DNA from 2 places in the Micromonospora eburnea genome. Region 1 is predicted to be linked to the other one. Evidence: predicted binding sites of a transcription regulator. Region 1 holds the regulator's gene; the other holds the start of a gene.
The links. Region 1 encodes HspR, which represses chaperone genes until heat shock. Its sites were predicted from a motif close to TTGAGTNNNNNNNACTCAA; they were not measured.
Positions count from the first base shown of each region.

Region 2: a site for HspR is predicted at 3,991-4,009, ahead of lon (endopeptidase La). Genes of this name have one in related genera too.

Region 1 is NZ_FMHY01000002.1:47,910-56,290, forward strand. It holds gene dnaK (molecular chaperone DnaK) at 1-1,703, shown strand, start outside; gene grpE (nucleotide exchange factor GrpE) at 1,750-2,499, shown strand; gene dnaJ (molecular chaperone DnaJ) at 2,579-3,760, shown strand; gene GA0070604_RS00370 (heat shock protein transcriptional repressor HspR) at 3,790-4,218, shown strand; gene GA0070604_RS00375 (hypothetical protein) at 4,407-4,616, shown strand; gene GA0070604_RS00380 (hypothetical protein) at 4,735-5,163, opposite strand; gene GA0070604_RS00385 (cation:proton antiporter) at 5,334-6,542, opposite strand; gene GA0070604_RS00390 (cation:proton antiporter regulatory subunit) at 6,550-7,050, opposite strand; gene GA0070604_RS00395 (beta propeller repeat protein) at 7,082-8,182, shown strand.
Region 2 is NZ_FMHY01000002.1:2,696,781-2,705,161, forward strand. It holds gene GA0070604_RS12700 (Asp23/Gls24 family envelope stress response protein) at 1-390, opposite strand, end outside; gene GA0070604_RS12705 (hypothetical protein) at 405-587, opposite strand; gene GA0070604_RS12710 (PDDEXK family nuclease) at 989-1,870, shown strand; gene GA0070604_RS12715 (MDR family MFS transporter) at 1,954-3,201, opposite strand; gene GA0070604_RS12720 (histone-like nucleoid-structuring protein Lsr2) at 3,439-3,786, opposite strand; gene lon (endopeptidase La) at 4,033-6,369, shown strand; gene GA0070604_RS12730 (DEAD/DEAH box helicase) at 6,516-8,237, opposite strand; gene GA0070604_RS12735 (nucleoside deaminase) at 8,320-8,381, opposite strand, start outside.

The DNA of each region.
Region 1 (8,381 bases):
TCGTCGGTGAGGTCGCCAAGCGTCAGGCGGTGACCAACCCCGACCGGACCATCCGCTCGGTCAAGCGGGAGGTCGGCACCAACTGGACCGTCGACATCGACGGCAAGAAGTACACCCCGCAGGAGATCTCGGCCCGTACGCTGATGAAGCTCAAGCGGGACGCCGAGGCGTACCTGGGCGAGCAGATCACCGACGCGGTGATCACCGTCCCCGCCTACTTCAACGACGGCCAGCGCCAGGCCACCAAGGAGGCCGGTGAGATCGCCGGCTTCAACGTGCTGCGGATCGTGAACGAGCCGACCGCGGCCGCCCTGGCGTACGGCCTCGACAAGGGTTCCAAGGAGCAGACCGTCCTGGTCTTCGACCTCGGTGGTGGCACCTTCGACGTGTCGCTGCTGGAGCTGGCCGAGGGCGTCATCGAGGTCAAGTCGACCAGCGGTGACAACCTCCTCGGTGGTGACGACTGGGACCAGCGGATCATCGACCACCTGGTGAAGACCTTCCGCGGCGAGCACGGCATCGACCTGTCGCAGGACAAGATGGCCATGCAGCGGCTCAAGGAGGCGGCCGAGAAGGCCAAGATCGAGCTGTCCGCCGCCACCACCAGCAACATCAACCTGCCGTACATCACCGCCGGTTCGGCGGGTCCGCTGCACCTCGACGTGACCCTGACCCGCGCCGAGTTCCAGCGGATGACGCAGGACCTGCTGGACCGCTGCAAGGGCCCGTTCGAGCAGGCCGTGAAGGACGCCGGGATCAAGGTCTCGGACGTCGACCACGTCATCCTGGTCGGTGGCTCGACCCGTATGCCGGCCGTGACCGACCTGGTCAAGCAGCTCATCGGCAGGGAGCCCAACAAGGGCGTCAACCCGGACGAGGTCGTGGCCGTCGGCGCCGCCCTCCAGGCCGGTGTGCTCAAGGGCGAGGTCAAGGACGTCCTGCTGCTCGACGTGACCCCGCTGAGCCTGGGCATCGAGACCAAGGGCGGCATCTTCACCAAGCTCATCGAGCGCAACACCACCATCCCGACCAAGCGCTCCGAGGTCTTCACCACGGCGGACGACAACCAGCCGTCGGTGCTGATCCAGGTCTTCCAGGGCGAGCGGGACATCGCGGCCTACAACAAGAAGCTCGGCACGTTCGAGCTGACCGGCCTGCCGCCGGCGCCGCGTGGCGTGCCGCAGATCGAGGTCACGTTCGACATCGACGCCAACGGCATCGTCAACGTGCACGCCAAGGACCTGGGCACCGGCAAGGAGCAGAAGATGACGATCACCGGCGGCTCGTCGCTGCCGAAGGACGACATCGAGCGGATGCGCCGGGACGCCGAGGAGCACGCCGAGGAGGACAAGCGCCGGCGTGACGACGCGGAGACCCGCAACGTGGCCGAGGCCCTCCAGTGGCAGACCGAGAAGTTCCTCGCCGAGAGCGGCGACAAGCTGCCCAGCGAGAACCGCGACCAGCTCAACGATGCCCTCGGCGAGCTGCGCAGCGCCCTCGGCGGCCAGGACATCGACAAGATCAAGGCCGCGCACGAGAAGCTGGCGCAGGTCTCCCAGCAGGCCGGCTCGCTGCTCTACTCGCAGCAGGGCGAGCAGGCTCCGGGGGCGACCGGGCCGGGCGAGGGTGCGACCGGTGGCAAGCCGGCCGGCAGCGCCGACGACGTGGTCGACGCGGAGATCGTGGACGAGGACAAGAAGTGACGTTCGGTCCCGGACACGTTCGCACGGCAGAGGGACGAGGTAACACATGACGGAGAAGCCACGAGCCGCTGACCCGGCTGCCGCCGGGTCGGCGCCGGGTGGCTCCGCGGGCGCCGGGCAGGACGCCGGCGAGGAGCCGCGGGTCGTCATCCGCGACAAGCGCAAACTCAAGACCGGGGAGCGGAGCGGGGCGGCCGCCACCGCGGCCGACGCCGCCGCCGACGCACCGGCCGAAGGGCTGGTCGAGGAGACCGAGGTCGTGGTCGACGAGATCGAGACCGAGGCCCCCGTCTCCGGCCCGCCGGTGGTCGATGCGCCGGCCGAGCCGACCGAGGAGGCGGCCAAGCCGGAGGCGCCGCTCGGCGCCGAGCTGGAGGGGGTACGCGCCGAGCTGGAGGAGCGGACCCGCGACCTCCAGCGGGTGACGGCCGAGTACGCCAACTACCGCAAGCGCGTCGACCGGGACCGCAACCTGGTCCAGGAGCAGGCGATCGGCACGGTGCTGACCGCGCTGCTGCCGATCCTCGACGACCTGGACCGGGCCCGCGAGCACGGCGACCTGGTGGGCGGGTTCGGCTCGGTGGCCGAGCAGCTCACCACCGCGCTGGGCAAGTTCGGCCTGACCGCGTTCGGTGAGCAGGGCGACCCGTTCGATCCCACCCTGCACGAGGCGGTGGCCCACCAGACCTCCGCCGATGTCACCGAACCGACCTGTGTGCAGGTCATGCGCCGCGGTTACCAGCTCGGCGATCGGCTGCTGCGGCCGGCCATGGTCGCGGTCGCCGACCCGGAGTAGTGCCGACCCGTGCCGTCCCGTCCGCCCGCACCGGGCGGGCGGGACGACCGGGGTACGTCCCGTGGAAGGGGGTGGACGGATGAGTTCCAAGGACTGGATCGAGAAGGACTACTACGCCGTGCTGGGCGTGGAGAAGTCCGCCTCCTCCGACGAGATCAAGAAGTCGTACCGGAAACTGGCCCGGGAATCACACCCGGACCACAACCCCGGTGACCCGAAGGCCGAGGAGCGGTTCAAGGCCGTCTCCGAGGCGTACGCCGTGCTCGGCGACGAGAAGAAGCGCCGCGAGTACGACGAGATGCGTTCGCTGTTCGGCTCGGGCGCGTTCCGCCGCAACGCTCGTGGCGGGGCCCAGCCGGGTGGCATGCCGTTCGACGTCTCCGACCTGTTCGGCGGGGCGGCCGGCGGTGAGGGCCGGTTCGGCGGCGGCGGTCTCGGCGACCTGTTCGGTTCGATCTTCACCGGCGGCGGTGCCGGCGGTGCGGCCCGCCCTCGTGGTCCGGCGCGCGGCCGGGACGTCGAGACCGAGGTGGCGCTCGACTTCACCGACGCCGTACGCGGGGTGACCCTGCCGTTGACGCTGCGCTCCGCCGGGGTCTGCGAGACCTGCCACGGCACCGGAGCCAGGCCCGGCACCCAGCCGAAGGGCTGCCCGGTGTGCCACGGTGCCGGGGTGACCACCCGCAACCAGGGCTCGTTCAGCTTCTCCGAGCCGTGCCGCAACTGCCAGGGCGTCGGCACCGTCGTCGAGGACAAGTGCCCGGAGTGCCAGGGCAGCGGTGGGGTCACCAAGACCCGTACCCTGAACGTCCGCTTCCCCGCCGGGGTGGCCGACGGCCAGCGCATCCGGCTCGCCGGCCGGGGTGAGCCCGGCGAGCGTGGCGGGCCGGCGGGCGACCTGTTCGTGCAGGTGAAGGTCCGCCCGGACGAGCTGTTCGGGCGCACCGGGGACGATCTCACCCTGACCGTGCCGATCACCTTCGCGGAGGCGGTGCTCGGCACCGACCTGCGGGTGCCGACCCTGGACGGCACGGTGACCCTCCGGGTGCCGCCGGGTACGCCGGGCGGCCGGGTGCTGCGGGCCCGGGGCAAGGGTGTCGTACGCAAGGACGGCCGCGCCGGTGATCTGCTGGTCACCCTCGATGTGGTGGTCCCCGCGAAGCTGTCGGACGAGGCGCGGGCGGCGCTGGAGGCGTTCACGGAGCACACTCCGCCCGCCGCACGGGAACATCTCGACGCACGGGTGCGTCGTTTCAGTTGACCGGTGAAAGGCAGCGGAGGTGAGCGGGGATGTCGGACGAGTTCGTCGGCTCGGGTGACCCGGCCTACGAGGCCAAGGTCCTGATGATCTCGGTGGCGGCACGGATGGCGGGGATGCACCCGCAGACCCTGCGCCAGTACGACCGGCTGGGCCTGGTGCAGCCGGGCCGGGCGGCCGGTGGCGGCCGCCGGTACAGCGTCCGGGACGTGGTGCTGCTCCGCGAGGTGCAGCGACTCAGCCAGGACGACGGGATCAACCTGGCCGGAGTCAAGCGGATCATCGGCCTGGAACGGCTGCTGGAGGAGGCCCAGCAGCGGGTGGCCCGGCTGGAAGCGGAGCTGGACGCCGCCTACCGGCGGATCGCCGAGCTGGAGTCGCTGGGCGGCTTTCCGCGCGGCGACCTCGTACCCACCAACCGCACCTCGACGGCGCTGGTCGTCTGGCGCCCCCGCCGCTGACCGGCTCCCTGCCCCCTCCCTCGAAGATCTTGGTAGGAAGCGGCCCCTGGCCGGCCGAACGCTGCCAAGATCTCGGGGCGGTGGCGCGGTGGATTGGGGAATTCGGGGGTGTGGGAGGCGGCGGCTCGCTAGCCTCTGAATCAGGGCCAACCAGCTCAATCCGGACTCCGAACCTGGCAGGGGGAGCCATGGCGGAATCGGCGAAGAAGGTGGCGCACACGGCGGAGGACCGGCTCGAAAAAGTGGCCGAGAACGTCCGCGAGCGATTTGCCCGGATCATCGACGCCACCTTCACCGACAGGATCAAGGACGGGCTCTTCCTCGACCAGGTGGACCACGGCATCGACCGGGCCAGGGCCGACGAACGGCGCCGGAAGCAGGGCGGATCGCCGAGCTGACGATCCGTCGACGTGCGGGCCGGGACTCACGGGGGGTCCCGGCCCGTTCGCCTGCCGACGACGTGCGGGCCGATACGCGGTGAGGCCGTGAGGGGTCCCAGGGCCGGGACGGCGGACGCTAGAGCCGTCGGTTCTCGCGGACCAGGCCGCCCTCGCACCAGTCGCGGTAGACGAAGAGGTCCGGGCGGGCGAGCAGCACCCGGCCGTTGTGTGCCCAGTTGCGCATCAGCTCGTCGCCGGCTCGCTCGGCCTGCTCGACCAGCTTGCGGAAACGGCGCTTCGGGTGGGCCCGGAAGTTCGTCCGGATGCCGTCGGCGGCGTAGATGTAGAGGCAGTGCAGGGCGAATCGGCGGGCCGGGCAGGTGGTGTCCATGGCCAACTCGAAGAGCGTCCCCACCAGGTGGTCACCGGAGACCAGCAGGTCCCAGTCCGGGGGCATCGAGGTGAGCGGCACGGAGTTCGGCTGATAGGCCCACGTACGTAGCTCTGCCGGCGACGGATCGACCGGATTGGCGAAGCCGCGGAACGTCTCCTGCTGCACGCTCACCGGCCAACCTTCCGTATCCGCTGGCGGGGGCGTTGGGCATCCCCGCGGAACTGGCTGCTGGGGCGAAACGGTAACGCTGTTTCGCGTATCGGCGGTAGACCTTCCCGGAACCAATTCGGCAACCGTTGGCCGGGCCGGGTCGACCATAAGGCCGACCCGGCCCGACGAGCTCAATCGGTGGCCGGCACCGGTGCGGGCGGCTTGGCGGCAGCGCGACGGCGCAGCCAGCGCTTGAACCAGGCCATGTCGGGCAGCCGGGCCAGCAGCGGCCCGGCCACCACGGTGATCAGCACGTACGCGGTGGCGAGCCCGGCCAGTTTCGGCTCCACCGGGTGCGCGGCGGCGACGGCGAGCCCCGCGATGACGATGGAGAACTCGCCGCGCGGGGTGAGCGCGAAACCGGCCCGCCATCGACCGGGTTCGGCGATCCCGGCCCGCCGGGCGGCCAGGTAGCCGGTGAGCAGCTTCGTGCCCATGGTCACCACGGCCAACGCCAGCGCCGGCAGCAGCACCGGGGGCATGTCCCTCGGGTCGGTGACCAGCCCGAAGAACAGGAAGAACACCGCCGCGAAGAGGTCCCGCAGCGGCGACAGCAGTTCGGTGGCGTGGTGCGCCACCGGCCCGGAGAGGGCGATGCCGACCAGGAACGCGCCGACCGCCGCGGAGACCTGGAGCCTGGCCGCGAGGCCGGCGACCAGCAGGGTCAGGCCGAGCACCCCGAGCAGCAGCGCCTCCGGGTCCTTCGCGGAGAGCGCCGCGGAGATCAGGTGGCCGTACCGGATGGCGACGAACAGCACAGCGACCACGGTGAACACCGCGACGCCGAGCGCCAGGCCGCCCTTGATCAGGCCGATCCCGGCCAGCAGCGCGGTGAGCAGCGGCAGGTAGAGGGCCATCGCCAGGTCCTCGATCACCAGGACGGAGAGGATCACCGGGGTCTCCCGGTTACCGACCCGGCCGAGGTCGCCGAGGACCTTGGCGATCACCCCGGACGAGGACACCCAGGTGACGCCGGCGAGCACCACGGCGGCGAGCCAGCCCCAGCCGAGTATCAGCGCGAAGGCGAAGCCGGGCAGCGCGTTGAGCACCGCGTCGATCAGGCCGGCGGGGGCCGCCGCACGGAGGTTGCCGACCAGTTCGCCGGCGCTGTACTCCAGGCCGAGCATGACCAGCAGCAGGATCACGCCGATCTCCGCGCCGACGGCGAAGAATTCCTCGCTGGCGTTGAGCGGCAGGATGCCTCCGGTGCCGAAGGCGACGCCGGCGAGCAGATAGAGGGGGATGGGCGAGACACCGAAGCGGCGGCTGAGCCGGCCGAGCAGGCCGAGCAGGAGCAGCAGCGCCCCGACCTCGATGAGCAGAGTTGTGGTTTCGTGCATCCGCGCCTCAGCCGTCCGGGTCCGCTTCGGCGAGGATCGCGCTCACCCCGTCGAGGCCCTGCCGGGTGCCGACCACGACCACCACGTCACCGGCGGCGAAGCGGAAGGTGGGGTCCGGCGAGACGATCACCTCGCCGTGACGCAGCACCGCGACGATGGAGGCTCCGGTCCGGGTACGCGTCTGGGTCTCGCCCAACTGCCGGTTGACGTACTTGGTGCCGGCCGGAATGGCGATCTGCTCGGTGAGCAGCCCGGCGGCCTGCTCGCGCAGCCCGGAGAGTTGGCTGAGCATCAGGGACGCGCCGAGGATGTCGGCGAGTGCTTCCGCCTCGTCGTCGGTCAGTGGTATGTCTGCCTGGCAGGCGTCCGGATCGTCCGGATCGTAGAGAACCAGATCGCGACGGCCGTTGCGGTGGGAGACCACGCCGAGCCGGCGGCCGGATTCCGTCACCATATCGTGACGTACGCCGATCCCCGGTAAGGCAGTCTGTTCAACACGTACTCGCACGCGGGCGAGGCTACCTTGCGTTGGAGGTGTGGTGAACCGGCGATCGGGCTGGGTGGCGGTGCTGTTGCTGACCGTACCGGTGCTGCTGGCCTGTTCGGTCGGGGATGTCCGGCGTCCGCCGCCGGACCGGACGTCCCCGTCGTCCGGAGCGGTCGCCACCGTTTCGGCCCGGCCGACGGCCGCCGACGTCCACGAGTCCCGCATTGTCCGGGTCGCCGTACCCGACCGGTACGATCCGCCGTTCATCGAGTTCGTCGACGCCGAGCAGGCGTACGCCCTCTTCGCCACCTGCGACGGCCGGCCACCCGGCCGGGACTGCCCGGCGTTGCTCTTCGCCACCCGGGACGGCGGGCGGTCCTGGCGGGCGGTGCCGCATCCCCGGCCGGTCGCGGAACACCACCAGCTCTTCGCCGCACCGGGCCTGCTGGTGCTGGCCGCCGAACCCTTCGCCTGGTACGCCTCGACCGACGGCGGCGTCACCTTCACCCACTACCCGGGGGACGCGCCGCCGCCGGTGCTAACCGGTGCCGGCGGCCGGTTCCAGGTGGCCGAGGACATCGGCAAGGTGGCGCGCTGGGACGGTCAACGGCTGCGCCCGCTGCCGGCCCAGCCCGACCTGCCGGCCGTGAACACGGTGCGCGAGGCGGGGGACCTGCTGGTGGCGGCCGGCGCGGCCGGCGGGCGGCCGTACGCCGCGATCTCGACCAACCAGGGGCGGAGCTGGCAGCGGAGCCCGGTGCCGGCACCCGACGGCGAGGTGGGGGTGCTGCGGGTGATGGTGGCGCCCGACGGCGAGGCCTGGTTGATCGGGGAGCGCCCGGACCGGACAGGTTTCCCGGCGCTCTGGATCTATCGGGGTAACTGGGAACTGGTGCGGGCCGCCGGCCACCCGGACGAGATGCGTTCGGTGGCCCCGGTCGGCGCCGGGCGGGTGGCGGTCACCGGACCGCACGGCGTGGGTGTGGTGGCGATCGGCCGGTACGAGCGGGTGAGCTGGCCGGTCGGCCCCGAGCATTACCTTGCCCTGCTCGATGACGGCACGCTTGTGGCCAGAGGTCCGGGCGAGGTCGTCCTCGCCGTCGGCCCGGTCGGTGCCCGTCAGTGGATCAGGGTGGCCCTGGTCGGCGACTGACGCCCGGCGGCCAGCTCTTGATCGACTCCGTGTGCGGGATGTGGTGGTCTCGACGGTGCTGCCAACCGCCGTTTGCGCGACATGGAGTGCACCACCGGAGTTCACGACCGCAGGTGAGTTTGACTGGCGCTGGAAGCAGTCGAAAGTGAGCTAGGTCACATCGCTGGAGTTGAGCGGAATAGACTCAACTCTGGTTGTG
Region 2 (8,381 bases), 2.6 Mb from region 1:
GAGCCCGGTCTCCGCCCCGACCCGGACGCCGATCCGGCGGCGTACCGCCTCGGCGACCGTCGGCAGGTGGGTGCCGTGGTCGACGACCAGGTCCAGGTCGACCCGGGCGACACCGCCGTGCACCCGGACGGTCGCCGCGGCGTCGCGGGCGGCCGGCGTGCGTCTCGCCGCGTCCTCGACCAGCCGGGCGATCCGGTCCTCCGTCCACGGCCGGACCGGGGCAACGGCCTCGCGCGCGGTGGCGGGCGGGGTCGCGGAGGCGGCCTCAGGCGTCGCCGTGGCCTTGGGCTGGGGCGTGGCGGGGGCCTCGGGCGTGCCCGCAGACCGGCGCGTGGCTGCGGGTACGGATTCGGGCGCGGCCGGGCCGCGCCGCGGCAGGATTCCGGTCATCGTCGTGCCCCCGCTCACCGGCGCCGGTCCGCGCGGTCGGCGAACCCGGGCGCGGTCACGTCGCCGTCGAGGACCCGGACCAGGAGCCAGCCGACCAGTCCGGCCAGGGCGGCTGCTGCTGCGGCGCCGATTCCGCCGAGCGCCCAGACCGCCACCAGCAGGAACCCGGCGAGGAACCCGAACTGTTGCCGCGTCATGTCCACCTCCGCTCAGCGGCGACTCGACCGGACGGGCGGGTACCCGTTCCCACGCCGCGCAGTCATCGCGCCCCACCGGCAGCGGTCGCTCACGTCGGAGCCGGGCATTCTTCCACCTCCATTCGGCGCAACTGGCGGTAACCGGACCCGGCGAGACCGCCAGAATCCCGCACCTGGAGTCGAGCATGGTCCAGCCGGGGACAAGGCGGGCAGGCCCGGAAGGAGCCCTGCGACCGGCCGCCCAGACAGCCGCGGAAAGGCGACGAACGGCACGACCCCCGGCCAGCCCGGATCGGAATGGAACAACCGGCCGGTGACGGTCCGAACCGGTCGGTTCCAGCACACCGGGTGCGCGCCGTCCATGATCGACCGCCTACACTCGGGCGTCGATCGAGCGACGGATGGGTCTGGCGAAGATGACGAGCAGCGGCAGCGTGGCGGCTTCCTGGCTGCGTCCGGTGACGGCGGGGAACGCCCCGCTCCGCACCCGCGCCGGTCATCTCGCGTACGCCTCGCGACGGCTGGGTGAGCTGGTGCAGGGGCGGCCGCCGGGTGTGACCGGGCACCAGTGGAGCACTGCCCTGCGGGAGGGCTTCGACCAGGTGGTCTGCGCGGCCGACACCGGCCGTCCGGTCTTCGCCGTGCAGGTCTCCCCGCCGGCGCCCGCCGGTTCCGCCGCCCGCCGCGCCGAGCGGATGACCAGTGTGGTCTGCGCCGCCGTCGGCCTGCCGCTGCTGCGGGTCGAGTCGTCGACGCTGCGCGGTGCCGAACACGCCCGGCGTCTCGCCGAGTACGTCATCGACGCGCGGAGCTACGCCGCCGGCTCGGGGCCGGAGAGCGGGGACGCCGTCGGGTTCCGGGAGATCGTCGGCCGGCTGCCCGACGGGCGCAGCGGGCCGGTGAACGACCTCGGGGCGCTGGCTCGGGCCGCCGCGGTCGACGCGTACGTCGAGCGACGCCTCGCCGACCCGATCGTGCGCGGCCTGCACGTGCGGTGGACGGGCGGCGCGGCCGAGGGGTGGAGCTGGATCGAGGTGCGGCCCGGCCGGTGCCTGGTCGAACGGGTCGAACTCTACGTGCAGCGGTTCTCCTGCGGGGTGGACCCGGGCCGGCTCGCCGAGGACCTGGCCGCCGTGGCGGTGGGGGAACGGCTACGTGACCTCGACGCCGTCGAGCCGTCGCTGGTCGACCGGGACGAGCTGCGCCAGCGTATCCGGGGGCTGGCCGCCCGGCGCGACGAGCTGGACGGCGGCTTCGCCTTCGACCACCTCTGGGCGGACTGAGCCACCGCGCGGGCTGACCCGGGGCGCGGACGTCCGGCTGGGTGGCCCGGCCCTTCCCGGCTGGCCCTTCCCGGCGGGGCGGGTCACACCGGCGCGGGCACCGGTCGGGCCGGGTCCGGCGCGGGCGCCCGCAGCCCCTCGATCTGTCGGGTACGCGCCGGACCGGCGAGCAGGTTGCCCAACGCCACCAGCAGGGCCAGCCCACCCAGCCCGAGCCAGAGCACGGTGTCGCCGAACCGGCTGGTGACCAGGCCGCCCACGGTCGGGCCGGCGAAGCTGGCGAAGGCGTAGCCGAGTGAGTAGACGCCCTGGTAACGGCCGCGTTGCGCGGCCGGGGAGAGGTCGGCGGTGAGCGCCGAGTTGGCGGGCGTCATCATCATCTCGCCGAGGGTCCAGACCAGCACGCTGAGGCCGTAGAGCAGGATGGTGTCGGCCATGGCGGTGACCGCGAACCCGGCGCCGATCACCACCGCCGCCACCGCGATGGTGCGGGAGCGGTCGAAGCGGGCGATCAGCCGAGGCACGAACAGCTGGCCCGCCACGATCATCAGCCCGTTCACCGCGATGACCGGCCCGTACGCCGACGCGGGCAGTCCGTCGGCCCGCAACGCCACCGGCAGCATGGCGTTCGCCTCGATGCAGAGCCAGATCAACCCGGTCAGCGCGGTGAAGGTGAGGAAGACCCGGTCGCGCAGCACCGTGCCGAGGCCGCCCCGGTCGGCTCGGTCGCGTTGCCCGACCGTCTCCGGCGCGGGCCGGGACTCGGGCACCTTGAGCGCGATCAGGGCGGCGGTGCCGAGCAGCACGGCCGCGTTGAGCACGAAGAGCAGCAGCGGCTCGGCCCGGATCAGCACGCCGGCGACGGTCGCGGCCACCGAGAACCCGATGTTGATCGCCCAGTAGTTCAGGGTCAGCGCCCGCAGCCGGTCGCGCTCGCCGACCACGTCGATGATGGTGGCGGTGAACGCCGGCCGGGCCACGCCGAGGAAGAGCCCGAGGGTCAGGGTGAGCGCCGCGATGGCGACCGGTCGGTCGGTCAGTCCCAGCCCGAGCGCGGTCGCCGCCGCGGCGACGTTGCCGGAAAGCATCGCCGGCCGCCGCCCCCACCGGTCCGCGACGATGCCGCCGAGCAGCGTGCCGAGCGCGCTGCCCGCCCCGTGCAACCCGATCACCATCCCGGCGTACGACGGGTCGAAGTGGCGCACCGAGACCAGGTAGACGCCGAGGTAGATGGCGACGAAGCTGCCCAGCCGGTTGATCAGGGTGGAGGCCCAGAGATACCAGAACGTGCGGGGCAGGCCGCCTCCGGTCTGTCGCCACCAGCCTGCCATGCGCTACCCCCGTGCTTGCTTGTGTAATGACCACTGGCCATGCCGGTCATTACAACCTAGAGGTACGACACGAGGTCGGTCTCGGGGTGATGATGGTGGCGCCGCTCACTGTGCGACTGCGGCAATGGATGCCGGCGAGCATGTCATCGATGAAAATTGTGAACGACGAAAAAGCCAACCGGGGCCCCGCTGATTTCTCAGCGTGACCCCGGCGTGCCCGACGGTGAACCGGGAGGCTCAGCGGTTCTTGTACGCCTCCACCACCGAGACGGGGATCCGGCCCCGCTCGGAAATCTCGTAGCCGTTCTTCGTGGCCCATTCCCGGATGGCGCGGTTCTGCTCCCGGTCCATTCCGGAGGTGGCCGCGCGGGCCGTGCGGCGCGCCGTGCGTACGCTCTCCACCGGTCCGCGACCGATCCGCCTGCCAGCGCTGATGTACGGGTCCAGGGCCTTGCGCAGGACGCCGGCGTTCTCGTCGGAGACGTCGATCGTGTAGGCCACGCCGTCCAGACCGAACTCGACGGTCCGATCCGCCTTTCCGCCGTCGAGGTCGTCGGTCAGAACAGTGATTACTTTCCTTGCCATCGCCATTGCTCCCTGAGTCGGGCGGGGTGTGGCTAAGAGTTTGACCTACGGTGCGGCAAATTCGCAACAATATCCGCCGGATCGCCATTCGGCGGGTCGGCTAATCCATAGCCCGGAATGGTGGGCCAACGCGTGGCGCGGCGCTCTCGGGCGGTTGGGGAGTGGTGTGAGTCACAACCCGGAACAAGGGCCACGCCTTGTTACTTGAGTCTGACACGCTCAACTCAAGATGATGGCAGGTGTTCGATGGCAACTCTTCCGGTACTTCCGCTGACCGACGCCGTCCTGCTGCCCGGCATGGTCATCCCGGTGACCCTCGACCCGACCACCCAGGCCGCGGTCGACGCGGCCCGCGCCAGCGGCGACAAGGAGCTCCTCGCCGTTCCCCGCATCGACGGCGACTACGGCCCCGTCGGCGTGATCGCCACGATCGAGAAGGTGGGCCGGCTGCCCAGCGGCGAGCCCGCCGCCGTGATCCGCGGCCTCACCCGCGCCCGGATCGGTTCCGGCGTGCCCGGACCCGGCGCCGCGCTCTGGGTCGAGGCGACCGAACTCGACGAACCATCCCCGGCCGGCCGGGCCCGGGAACTCGCCCGCGAGTACCGCGCGCTGATGACGTCCGTCCTCCAGCAGCGCGGCGCCTGGCAGGTCATCGACGCCATGGAACGGATGACCGACCTCTCCGAACTGGCCGACGCCGCCGGCTACGCGCCCTGGCTCAGCCTGGCGCAGAAGACCGAACTGCTCGCCGCGCCGGACGTCACCGCCCGGCTGGAGCTGCTGGTCGGCTGGGTGAAGGAGCACCTGGCCGAGCAGGAGGTCACCGAACGGATCAACAGTGACGTCCGCGAGGGGCTGGAGAAGTCGCAGCGGGAGTTCCTGCTCCGCCAGCAGCTCGCCGCGATCCGCAAGGAGCTCGGCGAGGACGAGCCCGAGGGCTCCGCCGACTACCGGTCCCGCGTCGAGTCCGCCGACCTGCCCGAGAAGGTCCGCGAGGCGGCCCTGCGCGAGGTCGGCAAGCTGGAGCGGGCCAGCGACGCCTCGCCCGAGGCGGGCTGGATCCGTACCTGGCTCGACACCGTCCTCGAGATGCCGTGGAACACGCGTACCGAGGACAACACCGACCTGGCCGCGGCCCGCGCCGTGCTCGACGCCGACCACGCCGGCCTGGCCGACGTGAAGGACCGCATCCTGGAATACCTGGCGGTGCGCAACCGGCGCGCGGAACGCAACCTCGGCGTGGTCGGCGGCCGCGGCTCCGGCGCGGTGCTCGCCCTCGCCGGCCCACCCGGCGTCGGCAAGACCAGCCTCGGCGAGTCCGTCGCCCGGGCGCTGGGCCGCAACTTCGTCCGGGTCTCCCTCGGCGGCGTCCGCGACGAGGCGGAGATCCGCGGTCACCGGCGCACCTACGTCGGCGCGCTGCCCGGCCGGATCGTCCGCGCGCTGCTCGAGGCGGGTTCGATGAACCCGGTCGTGCTCCTCGACGAGGTCGACAAGCTGGCCGCCGGCTACTCCGGCGACCCGGCCGCAGCCCTGCTGGAGGTGCTCGACCCGGCGCAGAACCACACCTTCCGCGACCACTACCTCGAGGTCGACCTCGACCTGTCCGACGTGCTCTTCCTGGCCACCGCCAACGTGGTGGAGGCCATCCCCGGCCCGCTGCTGGACCGGATGGAGCTGGTCGCCCTCGACGGCTACACCGAGGACGAGAAGGTGGCCATCGCCCGGGACCACCTGCTGCCCCGGCAGCGGGAGCGGGCCGGGCTGACCGCCGACGAGGTGACCGTCACCGACGAGGCGCTGGCCCGGATCGCGGGGGAACACACCCGGGAGGCCGGCGTACGGCAGCTCGAACGGGCCCTCGCCAAGATCCTGCGCAAGGTCGCCGTGGCCCTGGCCACCGACCCGGCACCGGTCCGGGTGGACGACGACAACCTGACCCGCTACCTGGGCCGGCCGAAGTTCACCCCGGAATCGGCGGAGCGGACCGCGGTGCCCGGCGTGGCCACCGGACTGGCGGTCACCGGCGCCGGCGGCGACGTGCTCTTCATCGAGGCGACCAGCATGGCGGGCGAACCGGGCCTGACCCTGACCGGCCAGCTCGGCGACGTGATGAAGGAGTCCGCGCACATCGCGTGGTCGTACCTGCGGTCGAACGGGCGGCGGTTCGGGCTGGACCCGAACGCCCTCGCCGGGCGGCGGATCCACCTGCACGTCCCGGCCGGCGCGGTGCCGAAGGACGGCCCGAGTGCCGGCATCACCATGGTGACCGCGCTGGCCTCCCTGGTTACCGGCCGGCCGGTGCGCCCCGAGTTCGGGATGACCGGCGAGGTGACCCTCTCCGGCCGGGTGCTGCCCATCGGCGGCGTGAAGCAGAAGCTGCTCGCCGCCCACCGGGCCGGCCTGACCGAGGTGATCATCCCGAAGCGCAACGAGCCGGACCTCGACGACCTGCCCACCGAGGTACGCGAGGCGTTGACCATCCACACCCTCGCCGACGTCGCCGACGTGCTCGCCCTGGCGCTGCGCCCGGCCGACGTCGACGCGGAGACGCTCGGCGGCCAGCCCCTCACCGCGGCCTGAGGTGTAAGGAGGGGCCCCCTGTTAACGCCTGGTGCAGAGCAGGGGGCCCCTCTTAACCACGCTCATGGAGCACCCGGTCCAGGTGTGGCCCAGAGTGTTAAGAAGGGGCCCTTCCTCTACCGAATGCGTTAAGAAGGGGCCCTTCCTTACCGGCGGTCGCGGCCGTCGCCGTCCCGATCCCGGCGTACGGTCGCCTTGCGGCCCTTGATGGTGCTGCCGCGCAGCCCCCGGATCACCTCGTCGGCGACCGCGTACGGGACCTCCACCAGGGAGAACCGGTCGGCGATCTCGATCGAGCCGATGTCCCGCCCGCTGACCTGGGTCTCCCCGGTGATCGCCCCGACCAGATCCTGCGGGCGCACCCCGGCCCGCCGGCCCAGGCCGATGAACACCTGGGTCGTACCGCCGGGGCGGGGGCGTCCCGCGGGGCGTCGCTCCCGGCCCTCGTACCCGCGCTGCTCCCGCGGCGGGCGGACCGTGACCTGCGGGATCTCCTCCTCCTCGTCGGCTGTGCCGGGGAGGGTCGCCTCGTGGGCCAGCCGCACCGCGGCGAGCGCGACCTCCATCATGTCGAACTCGTCGGTCAGAGACTCCACGATCGCCCGGAACGGCTCCAGGTCGTCCTCCAGCAGCGACTCCCGCAGCGCCGCCTGGGTCAGCTCCAGCCGCCGGGTCCGCAGATCCGCCACCGTCGGGATCTTGTCGACCGTGATCCGCTGGCCGGTGACCCGCTCGATGGTCTTGAGCATCCGATGCTCGCGCGGCTCCGCGAGGGTGATCGCCACGCCCTCCCGGCCGGCCCGGCCCACTCGGCCGATCCGGTGCACGTACGACTCCGGCGCCGAGGGGACGTCGTAGTTGACGACGTGGCTGAGCTGCTCGACGTCCAGCCCGCGGGCCGCCACGTCGGTGGCCACCAGCAGGTCGGCGGTGCCCGAGCGCAGCCGGCCCATCACCCGGTCCCGCTGCTCCTGGCTCATCCCGCCGTGCAGCGCCTCGGCCCGGTAGCCCCGGCCGTTCATCGTCTCGGTGAGTCGGTCCACCTCCTCCCGGCTGCGGCAGAACACGATCGCCGCGGTCGGCGACTCCACGTCCAGCACCCGGCCCAGCGCGGCCGGTTTGTGCGCCCGCGCCACGATGTACGCGCTCTGCCGCACCCGGGGTGCCTCGCCGGCCACCGGCTGCTCGCGTTCGATCTGGATGCGCACCGGGTCGGTCAGGTGCTGGCGGGCCAGTCCGTCGATACGCGTCGGCATGGTCGCCGAGAAGAGCACCGTCTGCCGTTCGGCGGGGGCGTGCTCCAGGATCGCCTCGATGTCCTCGGCGAAACCCATGTCGAGCATCTCGTCGGCCTCGTCCAGCACCACCGTGGCCAGCGAACCCAGCCGCAGGGTGCCCCGCGCGATATGGTCCAGCGCCCGGCCCGGCGTCGCCACCACCACGTCCACACCCAGGTCGAGGGCGCGCAACTGCCGGCCGATCGGCTGGCCGCCGTAGATCGGCAGGACCCGGGTGCCGAGGTCCTTGCCGTACCGGTGGAACGCCTCGGAGACCTGCACCGCCAGCTCCCGGGTAGGCACCAGCACCAGCGACGTCGGATCCCCGCCCGTGCGTTCGTCGGGCATCCGCTGTAGCAACGGCAGGGCGAAGGCGGCCGTCTTGCCCGTGCCCGTCGCCGCCTGCCCAAGCAGGTCCCGGCCGGCGAGCAGGGGTGGGATCGCCTCCCGCTGGATCGGGGTGGGCTCCTCGTAGCCGAGCGCGGACAGCGCGCCCAGCAGTTCGGCGCGCAGCCCGAGATCCGCGAAGGCGGGCGCCGCGTCGGCGTCGTCGGGGATGGTGGCGTCGGTGGGCGTTGGTGCGGAACTCATGCGCCAAGCCTTTCATCACCGCCGGCGGGCGGTCGCGGCGACCGGCACAACCGTCGGCCCGGCCACGTTCCGGGGGCTGGGGTCAGCCCGCCTCGAACGGTACGCGGGCCTCGGCGAGCAGCGCCGGACCGGCGTACGCGACCG